3 regions of the Lysinibacillus sp. FSL M8-0216 genome follow, and region 2 is predicted to be linked to each of the others. Evidence: riboswitches for the same ligand, from Rfam matches in the RefSeq annotation. Region 2 holds a riboswitch; each other region holds the start of a gene.
What was found. Region 2 has a riboswitch for thiamine pyrophosphate ahead of thiW (energy coupling factor transporter S component ThiW). Riboswitches for the same ligand answer to the same signal wherever they lie in the genome.

Region 1 (5,891 bases), 640 kb from region 2:
CAAGTTAGAATTCAAAACGCTAGTAAGATGCTAGTAGAAACAGATTTTGCAATTAGTGAGATTGCTCATTTAAACGGTTTTGATGATCCAAATTATTTTATTAAAATATTTAAACAACAAATCGGTATGACTCCCCATCGATACCGAAAAAACTAAAAAGAATGTTGCATATAATTTTCAATTAGTTATTTTCATTTTCAATAAAGGCTTGTGTTATGGGTGTTAATTCTTTTACTTCTTTTCTTTTACAGTATAAATACTGTTTATATATAGTTTATTTAACAAGAAATTTAGGACGAGGATTAAGCATAAATAGGCTCTTCGGTGCATATATTTATATTTTATATCTTACTATAAAAATTCTTTAACGATAATTATTATAATGTACTAGCAATTCTATTTTATATTTGTTATAGTTATAGACGAAGAGTTTGACTTATATTATTTTCAGGAGGTAACTAATATGACAAACGCAAATGATCGTAGCCGTCGTTTTACAACAGCAGGTGGTGCTCCAGTAGTAAGTAACCATGACTCTATGTCAGCAGGTCCACGCGGCCCTCTATTACTTCAAGATGTATGGCTAGTTGAAAAATTAGCAAACTTCAATCGTGAAGTAATCCCTGAACGTCGTATGCATGCGAAAGGTTCAGGTGCATTTGGTACTTTTACTGTAACGCACGATATAACTCAATATACAAAAGCTAAAATCTTCTCAGAAGTGGGCCAGAAAACTGATATGTTCGCACGATTCTCCACAGTTGCTGGTGAGCGTGGTGCAGCAGATGCTGAGCGCGATATCCGCGGCTTTGCCCTTAAGTTCTATACTGAAGAAGGCAACTGGGATTTAGTAGGAAACAATACACCAGTATTTTTCTTCCGTGATCCACTACACTTTACAGATTTAAACCACGTGGTCAAACGTGATCCACGTACAAATATGAAAAACGCTAATTCTAACTGGGATTTCTGGACTCTATTACCAGAAGCACTTCACCAAGTTACAATTGTAATGTCCGACCGTGGTATTCCAACTGGTTACCGTAATATGCACGGATTTGGTTCTCACACATATAGCTTTATCAATGCTGATAATGAGCGTGTTTGGGTTAAATTCCACTTCCGTACAGAACAAGGCATTAAAAATTTAACAGGTGATGAAGCAACTGAGGTAATCGGTCAAGACCGTGAATCTTCACAACGTGATTTATATGAAGCCATCGAAAAAGGCGATTTCCCTAAATGGAAAATGTATATTCAGGTTATGACAGAGGAGCAAGCTCGTGAGCTACCATACAACCCATTCGATTTAACAAAAGTATGGTATAAAAAAGATTTCCCATTAATTCCTGTAGGTGAGTTTGAGTTAAATAAAAACCCGGACAACTACTTTGCAGAAGTGGAACAAGCTGCCTTTGCACCATCTAACATCGTCCCTGGTATTAGCTTCTCACCAGATAAAATGTTACAAGGTCGTATCTTTGCCTATGCGGATGCACAACGCTACCGTTTAGGTGTAAACCACTATATGCTTCCTGTTAACGCACCAAAATGTCCATTCCGTACTTTCCACCGAGATGGCTCTATGCGTTTTGACGGCAACCTTGGATCAACACTAGGCTATGAACCAAATAGCTATGGTGAATGGGAACATAATTTAGACCATAAAGAGCCTGAGTTACACATCGATGGTCATGCAGGAATTCATGATTTCCGTGAAGACGATAGTAATTACTTCGAGCAACCAGGTAAACTTTTCCGCCTAATGACTGCGAAAGAACAACAACGTCTATTTGAAAATACGGCTAATGATATGGCTTCTGTTGAGGAATTCATCAAACGCCGTCACATTCTTCACTGCTATTTAGCTGATCCAGCATATGGTGAAGGTGTTGCAAAAGCAATGGGTCTTTCATTAGAAGGTATGGATCTTACAAATCCATACGTAAAACAACCAACAAACGTTTAATATTCCACTTATTATTGATATCCAAATCCAACTTTTACTCCATGTGAATGTATAATTCACGTGGAGCTTTTTTGTATTCGTCTAGGTTCAAGCGTTCACTTCTATTTGCAAATGCATATATTACTTTTATTCATCTCCCCTATTAAGTTGTGAAACCAACATAAAAAAAAGGCTTGTGTCTAGTAAATAAACACAAGCCTCGCACTATTATTATTGATAGATTTGACTACCTGCCTTTTTAAACTCCGCTGACTTTTCCCTCATACCTTCATGGATGGCTTCTGTTGTATTTAAATCCTTTTCTTTAGCATAATTACGAATATCCTGGGAAATTCTCATGCTACAAAATTTAGGCCCGCACATTGAACAAAAATGAGCCGTTTTGGCTCCTTCTGCTGGCAATGTTTCATCATGATATTCTACTGCACGCTCTGGATCAAGAGAAAGGTTAAATTGATCGCGCCAGCGGAACTCAAAACGCGCTTTTGACAGTGCATCATCCCGTTGCTGTGCACCTGGGTGACCCTTTGCTAAATCTGCAGCATGTGCAGCAATTTTATAAGTAATAACCCCTACTCGAACATCCTCCCTATTAGGTAAACCTAAATGTTCCTTCGGTGTCACGTAGCAGAGCATAGCAGTTCCAAACCAACCAATCATCGCCGCTCCAATAGCAGATGTAATATGGTCATAACCTGGCGCAATATCTGTTGTCAATGGACCTAATGTATAGAAGGGAGCTTCCTTACAAACCTCTAATTGCTTGTCCATATTTTCTTTAATCAAATGCATTGGAACATGACCTGGCCCTTCCACCATTACTTGAACATCATGCTTCCATGCGATTTGCGTTAATTCGCCTAATGTTTCCAGCTCCGCGAATTGTGCTTCATCGTTAGCATCCGCAATTGACCCTGGGCGTAAGCCATCTCCTAATGAGAAGGCTACATCATAAGCTTTCATAATTTCGCATATTTCCTCAAAATGAGTATAGAGGAAGTTCTCTTGATGATGGTATAAGCACCACTGCGCCATAATGGACCCACCCCGAGACACAATACCCGTTACACGGTTTGCGGTAAGAGGGACATAACGTAAAAGGACACCTGCATGAATAGTGAAATAATCTACCCCTTGCTCCGCTTGTTCAATAAGCGTATCACGGTACACCTCCCACGTTAAATCCTCAGCCACACCATTCACTTTTTCTAATGCCTGATAAATTGGTACTGTCCCAACGGGTACTGCAGCATTTCGAATAATCCATTCTCTCGTTGTATGAATATGCTTGCCAGTTGATAGATCCATAATATTATCAGCGCCCCAGCGTGTAGCCCATGTCATTTTTTCGACCTCCTCTGCAATCGAGGATGATACGGCTGAATTTCCAATGTTCGCATTAATTTTCACATGGAAATTACGACCGATAATCATTGGCTCTGCCTCTGGATGATTAATATTGGAAGGCATAATAGCTCGGCCTGCTGCAATCTCTGAACGTACGAAATCTGGGTCCATATTTTCGCGTATCGCTACAAATTCCATCTCAGGTGTAATAATTCCCTTTCTAGCATAATGAAGCTGTGTGACATTTCTACCCTTCTTTGCACGTAAAGGCTTTCTCACCAATTCCGGAAAGACATTTTCATGGATACGTGGATCATCAGCACGACGAAAACCATTATCCTCAGGTTTAATCGTACGTCCTCCGTATTCCTCAACATCCCCTCGCTCTTGTATCCAAGGACTTCTTAAAGCAGGTAAGCCTTTTGTAATATCCACACGAAAGGAAGGATCTGTATATGGTCCACTCGTATCATACACTCGAATCGGGGCATTTTCTTCATCTCCAAAGCTACCAGTCGTCGGACTTAATGCAATTTCACGCATTGGTACTAATATATCTGGACGAGATCCTTCCACATAAACCTTTTTACTTCCTTCAAAGTTAGACATAATCGTAATGTTCTTTTCACTAATTGCTGACATGAGCTACTTCTCTCCCTTAAATATATTTTAGGCAAGGACCGAATCTAGCTCACCCAACAATCAAATAAAATAAATAAAGGCCGAATCCAAAATAATAATTGGATCCGGCCATGAATGTAAAGGGTCTATTGATTGCACGTAATAGGCAATAGCTTCTTAACTTTCCCACGCTGGTATGAGCCAGATCAGGTCCAAAGGGTCAAGAAACCTCTATGCGTTTCCCTCTCAGCCTGACTCATCAGACCCCCCTAGTTAATACTATTCAGTTTGATGCTAGTGTAGCAGATATTGCTAAGAGATGGAAGTTATCATTTAAATATTTTCTATTAGGTAAACAATACATCCGCAATATAAATCACAATCGTGACCGTTATACAACTCACAATGGTTGAGAATAAAACGGTTTGTGCAGCTGTTGCCGACTCTACATCATACTCTAATGCTAGACTTGAACTGTTGCGGGATGTGGGAAAAGCACTTGCTATAAATAATGATTGTGCCACAACCCCATCTAAACCCAGCGCATAGATAATGACTAAAGCCACGGCTGGTCCGATAAATAATCGCGTGAAGCAGCTGACGAATACTGTTTTATTAAACATCGTTTTGATCTCCATCTGAGACAATTGGGCGCCTAGCGTGATTAATGCAACGGCAATAAAACCATCTGCTACATGGTCTATTGGTATTTTAATAAACTGCGGAATGCCAATATCAAAATAATTCATGGCCACACCGATTATTAAAGCGTGAATAATAGGCATTTTTATAAAGTCCTTAAAAATCGTCATGCCCGATTTAGTAGAGGAAATTAAATTATATAAACCATACGTATACGTTGTCATGTTTTGAAAGATAACGAGTATAACCTGGATGGCTACACCAATAGGTTGAGTGGCAAAAATCATTTGAGCTACCGGAATCCCATAGTTCCCAGAGTTAATGAGTACTACACTATTTTTAAAAACAGCCGCCTCAGTTTTGGCGAGGCCAAGCCCTTTCGCTAAAAAGTGACTAAGCAGCATTTGACTACCGATAAAAAGTACAACAAACAATCCGACTTCTCCTAGAACAGACAGCTTTATATTCGTCTCATATAAATTAATAAATACAGCGGCTGGCATAAAACAATATGTAATAAGCTGTGATAATGCTTTTAAATTAAAGCGAAATTTCTTTTGTAGAATAGCACCTAGTACAAGTAATACTAAAATAGGTGCGACAATTTGAAAGAAAATCATTCCAAGATACACCATATTGATGTCCCCCCTCCCTTTTAATAGTAGTGTCGATCATGCACTTGGTCAATGACACTTACTTTCATAATTAAAACCGTTGATTTCCACTACGGACGGGGCGCGCCTTGTTCCTATGGTTGAAAAGATTCAAAAAATCAAATCAATGAACGAGAACAATGTACACAATGTAAGAATTACCAAAACTCATTCATTTAGGGCCATGTATGATTAGGCAGCAAAGAATTATTTTTCATGAAGTAAAAATGAAAAAGGAATCGAGCATGAACTTCTCGATTCCTTTTATCAACAGTCTGAGCTACCTTTAGATTTTAGGTAGCCTTTTTCTTTACGCAAGCTTAAATAGATTAACTACCTCTTGCAGTTCATTAGAGATATCATTCATATTTTGCATAGACTCTGCCACTTTTTGCAATTCTGCTTGTTGGTCCATTGCAGAGGCACTTACTTGCTCAGCAGAGGCCGCTGTTTCCTCTGATATAGCCGATATACTTTGAATGGACATAATCGCTTGATTTTTATGCTCTAACATAGTAGACAACTGTGTCATTAGTTCACTAATAGAAGTTGCAATTGCACGTGACAAATCACTATTATCTTTAAAGGCCAATTGCGTGCTTTGTACGGACTCATTTTGAGATTGCATTAAGTCTGCATTTGATGCAATGACTGCAACT
Region 2 (5,891 bases):
CTTGTGCAGCTTCATAATGATACAGACATCGAGCAAAAGGTCACACTAGCATTACTAAATGAAGAGGGTAAAGAGTTAGTAGCTGAGAATATCGCTGTTCCTCCAATGGAAGCGATAACAAAAACCTTTAAGGAGTTACCTTTAGAAAAATCAATGACAGCAATCATTGATGTGCAAGATGATTATGCAGTAGATAATCAACAAACCGTTTTACTACAAACAGCTACTTCAAAAATTGTGGTTGATCAGGGCATGCATCAATTGATTCAAAAAGGGTTTCAATCCGTAAGTACGGGTGTGAAAATCGTTCCGCCTTTACAAGTAGTAGACAATCAGGATGCCACGGTGATCACTAATCAAGCTGAATTGCTGGAAAAGATGGACAAACCTCTTGTGTTATTTGGCCGTGATGATGCCGAAAAGGTAGAGGTAAGTGGCATAGTAAGTACTAAAAGTGATGCTTTATTTGCTTTTAGCGAGCTCAAGGATGTTTATGTTAGCGCCTTGTATCCTGGATTTGTAAATTATGAAACTATCGCTACTGTTGGAGAACAGCCGTTTATACAGCGCTCTCCTAAAGGGGATATCGTCGTCTTAGCAGATATTGCAGATACGGATTGGCCACTACACCCATCATTCCCGTTATTCTTATGGAGTACTGAACAGCAGTTATCAGAATCCATTGGTTCACTCGGTATTTTCACACCAAATGAACAAAGAGTAGTAGCTTTAGCGCATGAAGACTGGAGTGTATATTCACAAGAAGATGAATTTCTATCATTGGTTACGGATGGTATGCTAACTGCGCCAACAAAACCTGGCATCTATTTTGTGCGTTCTAATAATGAAGAAAAACATTTTATTGTACAATTGCAGGCGCAAGAACGTGTTATTGAACAAGGAACAAGCTATACATTAGGGGATATTTCTGATAACGGAAAGGCTGAGATTTCGAAGGCTTCTTTTGTCCCTTGGCTAATTCTTATTATTTTAGTTTTACTTGTTTCAGAGTGGGAGGTGCAACGACGTCGTGGATTTACGAATTGATATGCCATTAATATTGTTGCTATTACTTCCATTACTCATCTATTTTGGTTGGACCTATTGGCGAGAACGACAGCGACTAAAAAAGAGTCATGCTATCGTACTTATGATTCGCATGCTAGCGGTAGGCTGTTTAGTTTTCGCATTGGCAGGGCCGTATCTTTTATTACCTATAAAAGAAGAACAAATCGTGTATCTAATTGACCGCTCAGCTTCCATGAATGGGACTGAAGATGAGATGGTACAGTTTATACAGGATAGTTTACAATCGAAAAAAGACGAACAGCTTGCAGGGCTGTATTCATTCTCATCAACATTACAAACAGAAGCCATTATGACTAAAACATTAAAGGAAGTACCAAAGTTTACGGAAATAAAGGCTACTGATCAAACGAATATAGAACAAAGCCTGCAACTTGCCACAGGTATTATAGATCCGAAAAAAGCAACACGCTTTGTGCTCTTAACGGACGGCAATGAGACAAAGGGCAATGCTTTAGATTTCGCCACGAAGTTTAAAGGCTCCAATATTAGTGTGGATGTTGTGCCCTTTAGTCAGCCTGTTGTGAATGATGTTTCATTAATAAGCTTTGTGTCCCCACAAGTTGCCTATGTGGGTGAGCAACAACAACTGGTAACAGAAGTGCATGCAACAACAGCTGGACAAGGCGAGCTATTATTATATGAAAATGATGAACTGATTCATCGTGAGGCAGTCGAGCTAGCCGAAGGAACGAATATGTTTACCTATAAACATGCAGCGACTGGTGAAGGGCTGGTGAAATATGAAGCCGTTGTTCAAGTAGGACAAGACGCAATATTTGAAAACAATAAATTAACAAGTGTCACAATGGTACAAAGCGAACCACATTTACTCATTGTGAATGGCTATGAAACAGCTTCACCAATAGCGGCGGCACTTGGTCAGCAATCAATAGCCTATGATATAAAATCACCTGAAAGCTTACCAAATGAACTCTCTAGTTATTTGCAATATAATGCCATTATTTTCGATAATGTACCAGGACATTTAGTCGGTGAGGCGAAAATGAGTGTGATAGAGCAAGCAGTCAAAAACTTTGGTGTTGGTTTTGCAATGGTTGGTGGAGAAAATAGCTTTGGTTTAGGTGGTTATTTTAAAACGCCAATTGAAACATTATTACCTGTTGAAATGGAAATTAAGGGGAAAGAACAATTACCTTCATTAGGACTTGTCATTGTACTAGATCGCTCTGGTAGTATGTCAGGATCCAAGCTAGAGCTTGCAAAGGAAGCAGCAGCACGTTCAGTTGAAATGCTACGTGATGAAGATACATTAGGATTTATAGCATTTGATGATCGACCATGGGAAATTATAGAGACTGGTCCTCTGAACAATAAAGAAGAGGCAGTGGATACCATTTTATCTGTTACACCAGGAGGCGGGACAGAAATCTATGGTTCACTTGCAAAAGCATATGAAAACCTAGCAGATATAAAACTGCAACGTAAGCATATTATTCTTTTAACGGATGGACAATCACAGCCAGGAAATTATGAAGATTTAATTGAACAAGGAAAAGATACTGGAATAACTTTATCAACAGTGGCTATTGGTCAAGATGCGGATGCTAACTTATTGGAAGCTCTGAGTGAGATGGGAAGCGGACGTTTCTACAATGTTATCGATGAGCAAACTATTCCTTCCATTTTATCTCGTGAAACAGCTATGATTTCCCGTACGTACATTGAGGATAACCCATTTTATCCAATACTCTATCATGCAGGGGGATGGAATACGCTATTTGCCAATGGCGTTCCACAAATGAATGCTTATATCGGAACAACCGCAAAGCAGGGTGCTACCGTCGTGGCTGAAAGCGAAAAAGAAGATCCGGTGTTAGCACAATGGCAATACGGTCTTGGCAAAACATTCGCATTCACTTCTGATTCAACAGGAAAGTGGTCGGGCGACTGGGCAAGATGGCAAAACTGGGGCACATTTTGGCAAACGCTTATTTCACAAATGCTCCCAAGTTATAATGATGTTGCCTATGATGTAAGAATAGAATCAGATGGGTCCTTTATGATTACAGATCCTACAAATGAAGCAGCCTTTTTAGATATTGTTGCGGTTAATGAAGCTGGTGAAGAGTTAGACACACAGCTTGAAACTATATCAGCCTCTCAGGTGCGTGCTGTAGTACAAGCTGACCCGGGATTAATCTTCTTCCGTATCGCTGATGAAAAGGAAACGATTTATCAGGCTGGATTAAGTGTTCCCTATAGTGCTGAGTATGAACTTCTTCCTGCTAATGATAAATTAATAGAAGAATTAACCGAACAAACTGGTGGTGCTATTTTAAAAGAACCACAAGAAGTGTTCCGTGACTTTACAAAGCAAGGGGCGGATCGTCAAAACATTGCGACATGGCTTCTCCTTGCAGGTATGCTCTTATTCTTTATTGATATTACAATAAGACGCTTTGGCTGGAATTTCCTAACGAAGCCGAAGAAAAAGGAGCAAATTGTAGAGAATCACCCCGTACAGGCAGAAAACACGAACGTGGCACAATTATTAAAGGGTATGAAAAAACGCCAATAATTTAGTTAGATGAAAGCAGTGCGAATTATTTCGCACTGCTTTTTGTATATGCATGGAGACAAATCCTCTAAGTTATATCAACAACGTTATTTAATAAAAAGAGCGGGAATTAAAATATTTTACTAGCACGGTTTTACGCAAACTGCTAGCTACTACAATACCTAAGATTGCTCCAATTGAACTTGATATTAAAAAGGCAGGCATGAAAAATAAGGCCGCTACGGATGTCCCCATAAGTAACTTTGCATAGGGCACTGCTACAAGCGATGCGAGAAGACCAGTGCCGATCACTTCACCCATACCAGCTAGCCACATTTTACTGCTATATTTATAGGCAAGACCTGCGCATAATGCTCCAATAATACTACCAGGAATGGCTAACAGTGAGCCTGTTCCTGTAAGGATACGAATGATAGCCGTAACAAAGGCAACTACAACTGTAGGTACGGGTCCAAGTATAATGGCTCCTATTACGTTAATAGCGTGCTGCACAGGGTAGGCACGAGCAATCCCAGTTGGAATGGAGATGAACGTAGAGCCTGCAACGGCAATCGCTACTAATAAAGCCATAATTGTTAATTTTCGAATAGACATGATAGGTGCGCTCCTTTTCGTTTTAGCCACTAGGAAAATGAAAAAAGCCGCTTCCTTCAAACGACAGGAAGCGGCCTTGCTTATACACTGAAAATAGCAAGAAGCGCCACTTCCCTCCGCTAGCATGAACTAGATCAGGTTCGAAGGGTCCGTATATAACCATATACGTCTCAGCCTTTAAAAGACTCCCCTAGTGGTAAGTATTTTTTAGAAGTGTAACATACTTCAATCAATAGTCAATAAGCTTTGATGATTAGTGTGAATCTGGATGCATAAGCTGTGGTGCCTTTTTCAATGTCCAAATCAGGGCAAGGAAGAAGCAGGCTAATAAGATAATGGCACCAAAAATATAAGGACTATTCATATTCCAGTCAAATAAGAAACCAGCTAAAGCGGGTCCAATCATATTTCCAAGACTCATATAGGCATTGTTCAAGCCGGCTGCAAACCCTTGCTCTGTTTCAGCAAGTTTTGAGATGAGTGTATTAACAGCTGGACGAATTAATGTTGTTGCCGTAGAGAAGATGGTTGCTACAACTAATATTAGTGCAAAACCTGAAACAAATAATATTAAGAAAATAGCAATGGAGGCAATAAATAAATTGACCAAAACTACTTTCATTTCACCAAAGCGTTTAAAGAGTGGCGTTATGATAAACATCTGTACAATTACCCCAAATGCTCCACCAACCACTAGAATGGTAGCAATATCGCCAGGTGAGTAATTAAATTTTTCTGTCACAAATAGTGATAAGGTTGTTTGGAAGTTAGCAATCCCAAATGAGAATACCATCATAATAATTAACATAACAAAATAAGGCATATGTACAGAGCGAGCCATCTGTTTCACCAGATTATCTTGCTTTTGTCTATTTTGCGCAGTATTTGGCTTTGTAGATGGTAATAAAAAGTACGATAAAATAGACGCTAAAATGGCGGCAGCTCCCGCCATGAAAAATGGAAAATGTAAGCTAACCTTTGCGAGGAAACCACCAATTCCAGGGCCAATCATAAAGCCGAACGACATTGCAGCTCCTAACATACTCATTCCTTTTCCGCGTTCTTCATAAGTTGTCACGTCTGCTACAAAAGCCATAATAGGAGGTGCAACAAATGCAGAGCCAAGGCCACCTAAAAAGCGTGCCAAAAAGAGCATCCAAACATCTGTAGAAAGGCCAAAACCGATTTGTGCAAGTCCTGTTAGTATAAGACCGAAAATAATTAAATTTTTCCGCCCATACAGGTCAGAAAGATTCCCAGCAATTGGAGAAAATACAAATTGTGCCAAGGCGAACGTTGCAATAAGCATGCCTAGAACTTGTCCTGCTGCTCCAAATATTCTTAAATATTCCGGCATTACAGGAATAATAATTCCAATACTCCCCATTGCGATAAACATATTAAACATTAATATATACAAAGCCGCCTTATTGGACTTCTGCTGGGTCATCGAAAAACCCCCTTTATGTAATCAAATATAGTACAGTCTATCATAAAGAATTATGGCTGGCTAATAGTTGAGATTGCTGTAACTGATCCAATCGTTAGAATGGTTTTCCAGAAAAGTTTTTTTCTCAGAAAACTTCACAATGTAATAGTATCTAATTGATTAATAAACATGAATAGTTAGGAGAGCGTATGAACTTTTTGCTAGAAGTAATTTTGTTGA
Region 3 (5,891 bases), 2.0 Mb from region 2:
AAAAGAGCCGTGACAAACACTCGTCACAGCCCCTTTGTCTAGTATTATCTTAGCCTAAAAGCAGGCCATTATGCTAGTGCTTTAACAGCTTCAATAGCCGCTTCATAGTTTGGATGGTCTGTTGCCTCAGGTACATACTCAACATATGTTACTTTATTGTTTGCATCCACAACAAATACTGCACGTGTCAGAAGACGTAATTCTTGAATGTACACGCCATAAGCCTCACCAAATGAAAGGTCGCGGTGATCAGAAACCGTTTGAACGGCATCAATACCTGCTGCCCCACACCAACGTTTTTGAGCGAATGGAAGATCTACAGATACTGTATAAATCACTACATTATCGCCTAAGTTAGCTGCTTCTTCATTGAAACGACGTGTTTGCGCATCACATACACCAGTATCTAATGATGGTACTACACTAAATAAACGAATTTTCCCCTCGGAATCTTTTAATGTTACAGGTGAAAGGTCATTCGCTAATACTGTAAAATCTGGTGCAGAATCGCCCACCTTTACTTCATTACCTACTAGTGTCACTGGACCATTTTTAAATGTTACTTGTGCCATATAAACGCCTCCTAATCTTCATATGTACATAATATTACTAAATGAAGGGAATTAATTGCAACTAAGATAGCTTACTTTATTCTAAGTGTTAGCTAGTAATAGAAAAGACTGTCTCTTCATTTGAGACAGTCTCTTGTTTATTGTTCATTTTTTTCTTCTAGTTTTTCTAGCTCAGGTTTTCCCTCTTGTTCAATAGACACTATAAGCTCTTCCTTTTTCTCTATAGCAAGTGGCGCCAAGTTCTTTTCAATATAGACTTTCTCATGCACCACTGTTGTATCGGCAAAATAGTCATGCAACCCTTGATTGTCTGGCAAAATAACTACCAAAATATAGAGAGGCATCACAATATTATTAATAATACGCCCAATCCATTCACGGAATAACACATCTGACCAAGTAAGGTTATCATGCTTTAATGAAATTACACGTAACCCAAATACCATCTTCCCTAGCGTTTGACCAAAGAATTTCGTCATAAGGACAAAATAACTGTAATAAAGAATCGCCGATATAATGGAGATTGGAGCATACCAAACTGATTCTGATAAGGACCAGTCCATTAAATAAAAGATAGGGTTAATGAGTATGCCAACTACAGCAGATACAATAAATCCATCCAATAAAAATGCCCACAATCTGATCCAAAAGCCTGCCGTTTTTAATGTGTAGTTTTTTTGACTTGTTGAATCTTCCGTGCCATTGTTAAAAAAGCCATTTTCCATTGAGGGTGAACCTTGCATAACAACTTCATTGTTTGTCATTGAACTCCCTCCTTAATATTCACCGTATAAATACATCATTTTCGGTGCATTGTAATCCGTCATAATTTTCATTAGCATTTTTTCCTCTGCAGAAGGACCGAACATAGAGCCAATTTTCATTCCAACATAAGATTGCCATCCGCCCATATCATAGGCATATTCAAATAATGCAGCATCTTCTAGTCCAAAATCTGCGCGTAAGGCTGCAATGGCAGCTTCTTCGTCGCCAATTTCATCAACTAAACCGGCTTCAAGTGCTTTTGTACCGCCAAGGATACGTCCATCCGCCACTTTCTTCACATCAGCTTCTGACATATTACGTCCTTGTTCAACGATATCTACAAATTCTTCGTATGTTTCATTAATCATATCCTGCATCATCGCTCGTTCCTCTGGTGTCACATCACGCATTGGACTTAGCATATCCTTATGCTCGCCAGATTTAAACGTTTCGAATTTGACACCTACTTTTTCAGCCAATGCTTGATAATTAATAGATTGCATGATTACACCAATCGAGCCTGTAATTGTATCCCGATGGGCAAATATTTTATCTGCTGGAGCTGAAATATAATAGCCACCAGATGCTGCCATCGAATCCATCGATACATAAATTGGAATTTGTCGTTCTTCTTTAATTTTTAATAGCTTTTTATAAATTTCAGCAGATTCTTTTACCCCTCCACCCGGAGAGTTAACACTTAAAACAATTCCTTGAATCGTATCATCGTACAAAATATTATCCAATTGATCTAAGAAAAATTGATGATCATATGCAACAGGTTGCCATAGTGAACTTGATCCAATATCTTGGATTGTTCCATCTACCTTTAAATAGGCAATCCTTTTATCATAATTATCTCCTTCAATTACATTTTCATATACATCTAGGTTATTTCCTGCCATTAAACTGTCAAAATTACCTAGGAAATCTGCTTTAAATAGTGCAAAAATGGTATTAATCCCTAATGAAAACAGTAAAAGAACACCAGCCACTATTAATGCAACCCACCTTTTAACATTCATGTCTTTCCGCCTCCTTAACTCGTAATACGTATGACTTGCTCATTTGTTTCATTTTTTTGCAATAATATGCAAAAAGTTTTATTCTATTTATTTCCTCATAATACCTTACCTAAAAATAAAAAAAAAATCAAAGTTCATTTCTTTGCATGAACTTTGATTTTCGACATTATTTCCTAGGAAATGATTATTGTACAAGATGTTTTAATTCTTGTTGTCTTAATTCAACACGTCTAATTTTACCAGATGCAGTTTTGGGTAACTCAGTAACAAATTCAATAGCACGTGGGTATTTATAAGGTGCCGTTAATGATTTGACATGATTTTGAAGGCATTGAATAAGCTCTTGATTACAATTAACACCATTATGAAGGATAATGAATGCTTTAACGATGTTCCCGCGAACTTTATCGGGACTTGCAATGACAGCAACCTCTTTCACAGTCGGATGCTTCATCAGCGCATCCTCTACTTCAAAAGGTCCAATTGTGTAACCTGAGGAAATAATAACATCATCTCCGCGGCCTTCAAACCAAAAATAGCCGTCCGCATCTTTATAAGCTCGATCCCCTGTTATATACCAATCACCACGGAATTGTAAATTAGTACGTTCAGGATCATTTAAATATTTTTTAAAAAGTGCAGGTGTTTCTCGATGAACAGCAATATCACCTACTTCTCCTATAGCAACTGGCTCGCCAAAATCGTCTATAATGTCAACCGTATTGCCTGGCGTAGGTTTACCCATCGAACCAACTCTTGCGTCCATACCAACCATAGTCCCTACAAGAAGTGTATTCTCAGTCTGACCATAACCATCTCGCACTTGTAGATGGAAAGTGTCTGAGAATTTTTTAATGACATCACTGTTCAATGGCTCACCTGCTGAAACAGCTTGTCGAATTGAACTGATGTCATACTCCTGTAAATTTTCAAGTGCTGCCATAAAACGATATTCTGTCGGTGTGCAACATAAGACATTCATCTTAAATTTTTCAAGCAATGCTAAATATGTTGCTGCATCAAACTTTCCTTTATAAACAAATGCAGTGGCACCGCTGCCTAAAATCGCGAGAAACGGACTCCAAATCCATTTTTGCCATCCTGGTGCTGAAGTTGCCCATACAATATCATTTTCTTGTACTCCTAGCCAGTGTGGGGCTGTTGTCCGTAAATGTGCATAGCCCCAGCTATGAGTATGCACAGCAGCTTTCGGGTTACCTGTTGTGCCACTTGTGTAAGCTAAAAAGGCATGGTCTGTACTTTTTGTTGGTGTAGAACTTATGTAAGTTGTTGGTTGCTTTCGCATTTTGTCTACTAACGGCTGCCATGGTTCATGTGCATTACCGATAACAAATTGCTGTATATTTTGTAAATTCCCTACTTGATCAAATTGCTCAATATAAGGCTCAAAGGCTACAACAGCTTTAGCATCAGCATGATGAATACGATACTCAATATCTTTTGTTCTTAGCATTTCAGAGCTTGGAATGATTATTAAACCCGCTTTTAATGCAGCAATATAGACAATGTATGCTTCTACTGAGCGTGGTACCATCACTAAAATGACATCACCTTTAGTTAATCCACTTTTTGTAAAGACATGTGCCGCCTGATTCGCTCTTTCAAGTAAATGTGCGTAGGTGATAAATTGTACATCAGAATGCTCATGATAAATAATCAATGCATTTTTAGTTGAATCCTTTGCATATTTTTCAAATTCATCTGTTATGTTATACCATTCTGGTGCTACTAATTCTTGTCTATTCATGGCAAATGCCCCCTTTTGTTAAGACACATTATACTCCTTTTCTAGTATTTTCAATGGTTTACACTTGATTTAAGTAAAGTCATGACAACTATCATGCTTAGCTATATGGCATCAGTCACGTTTTGTCGATAGGAAAACTTGCTATTGAATACATATGAAAAGTATGGTACATTTTGGTCAACTATAAGCAAGATTGCAGGGGGACTCATAAAGAGTTGAGAAGGTAAAACCTGACCCTTTGAACCTGTTAGTTAATACTGACGTAGGGAGCAATGAACATCGTTTTTTCAGATGAAAGGCTCTTTTTCGTGCATTTTTACGTAAAAAGGGCCTTTTTTGCATGCTTACGTCCACCAATAAAGGAGGACTAAAATGATTTTTCAAACAATTCGTCAACAACAACCGCTTATTCACTGTATAACTAATTATGTCGTGGCTAATTTCCAAGCCAATGGTCTATTGGCATTAGGTGCCTCTCCTGTCATGGCTGATGATAGCCATGAGGTGGAGGAAATGGTCGCCATTGCAGACGCTCTTTTAATCAATATTGGTACACTAAATGACCGAACAAAAGAATCAATGCTGTTAGCAGGAAAAAAAGCAAATACCCTTGCCATTCCTGTTATATTAGATCCGGTTGGCGCAGGTGCCACAGTTTATCGCAAGGAAACCGTACACCTATTACTTTCAGCTATACAATTTGCAGTCATACGCTGTAACAAGGGTGAGCTTGCGGCATTAGCCAATGTAGAATGGCAACAAAAAGGTGTTGATAGTGGTGAGGGATTTATTGCCATAGAGACTGAGGCTACACTATTGGCTCAACGCTACAACTGTATAGTCATTGTTACAGGCAAACATGATTTTATGACAGACGGTGTGCAGAGCCAATGGATTACAGGTGGAAATTCACAAATGACTGAAGTAACGGGTACAGGCTGTTTACTTAGCGCTATATGTGGAGCAGCCTTCTCTTCAGGAGATGATCCGTATAGCCAATTAGCGGAAACACTGACATACTATAAAAAAGCAGCTGAGTTAGCATCCGCATTTACAGAGGATATCGGGGATATTCAAATTGCTTTGCTTAATGCCTTACATCGTCTTTCAAAGGAGGGTGAGGCATCATGCATATTGTAACGACAATTGCAGGCTCGGATAGTGGCGGTGGCGCTGGCATTCAGGCTGATTTAAAAACATTTCAGGAATTAGGGGTTTTTGGCACCTCCGTTATTACAGCATTAACTGCTCAAAACACAATTGGTGTAACAGGGGTTTTCCCAATTGACGTTGACTTTGTTGAAAAACAATTTCATGCATTACTTGAAGATTTTTCGATTGCTGCGATTAAAACAGGGATGCTTTATTCCTCGGAAATTATTCAAGGTATTGCACACATTATTGACGATTTAAAAATCCCACTAATTGTTGATCCCGTTATGATTGCAAAAGGTGGAGAAAGCTTACTGCAGCAAGAGGCTATCGAGGCCATGCGCATGTCTTTACTTCCTCTTGCTACAATTGTGACACCAAATATACCAGAAGCAGAGGCACTTACGGGAAGAAAAATAAATCATTTCTCGGATATGGAGGAAATTGCTCAATGCTTTTTCCAACTAGGTGTTCAATGTGTCATCATTAAAGGTGGGCATCTACCCAATTCGTTATATGCAATTGATTATGTATTTATAAAAAATGACAAATCATTTTCCATGCAGTCTCCTCGTATTTCGACGGAAAACACACATGGTACAGGTTGTA

Region 1: it holds a riboswitch for thiamine pyrophosphate, as region 2 does, so the genes downstream of both, thiC (phosphomethylpyrimidine synthase ThiC) here and thiW (energy coupling factor transporter S component ThiW) in region 2, are expected to answer to the same signal.
Region 3: it holds a riboswitch for thiamine pyrophosphate, as region 2 does, so the genes downstream of both, thiM (hydroxyethylthiazole kinase) here and thiW (energy coupling factor transporter S component ThiW) in region 2, are expected to answer to the same signal.

The regions. Positions count from the first base shown of each region.
Region 1 is NZ_CP152007.1:237,803-243,693, reverse strand. It holds gene MKX57_RS01135 (helix-turn-helix domain-containing protein) at 1-156, shown strand, start outside; gene MKX57_RS01130 (catalase) at 464-1,969, shown strand; gene thiC (phosphomethylpyrimidine synthase ThiC) at 2,180-3,958, opposite strand; TPP riboswitch at 4,104-4,218, opposite strand; gene MKX57_RS01120 (AEC family transporter) at 4,285-5,214, opposite strand; gene MKX57_RS01115 (methyl-accepting chemotaxis protein) at 5,543-5,891, opposite strand, start outside.
Region 2 is NZ_CP152007.1:876,053-881,943, forward strand. It holds gene MKX57_RS04020 (BatA and WFA domain-containing protein) at 1-1,047, shown strand, start outside; gene MKX57_RS04025 (VWA domain-containing protein) at 1,031-3,628, shown strand; gene thiW (energy coupling factor transporter S component ThiW) at 3,719-4,222, opposite strand; TPP riboswitch at 4,317-4,424, opposite strand; gene MKX57_RS04035 (tetracycline resistance MFS efflux pump) at 4,476-5,672, opposite strand.
Region 3 is NZ_CP152007.1:3,661,305-3,667,195, forward strand. It holds gene tpx (thiol peroxidase) at 69-572, opposite strand; gene MKX57_RS18110 (RDD family protein) at 710-1,336, opposite strand; gene sppA (signal peptide peptidase SppA) at 1,349-2,362, opposite strand; gene MKX57_RS18120 (acyl--CoA ligase) at 2,547-4,130, opposite strand; TPP riboswitch at 4,318-4,416, shown strand; gene thiM (hydroxyethylthiazole kinase) at 4,503-5,270, shown strand; gene thiD (bifunctional hydroxymethylpyrimidine kinase/phosphomethylpyrimidine kinase) at 5,258-5,891, shown strand, end outside.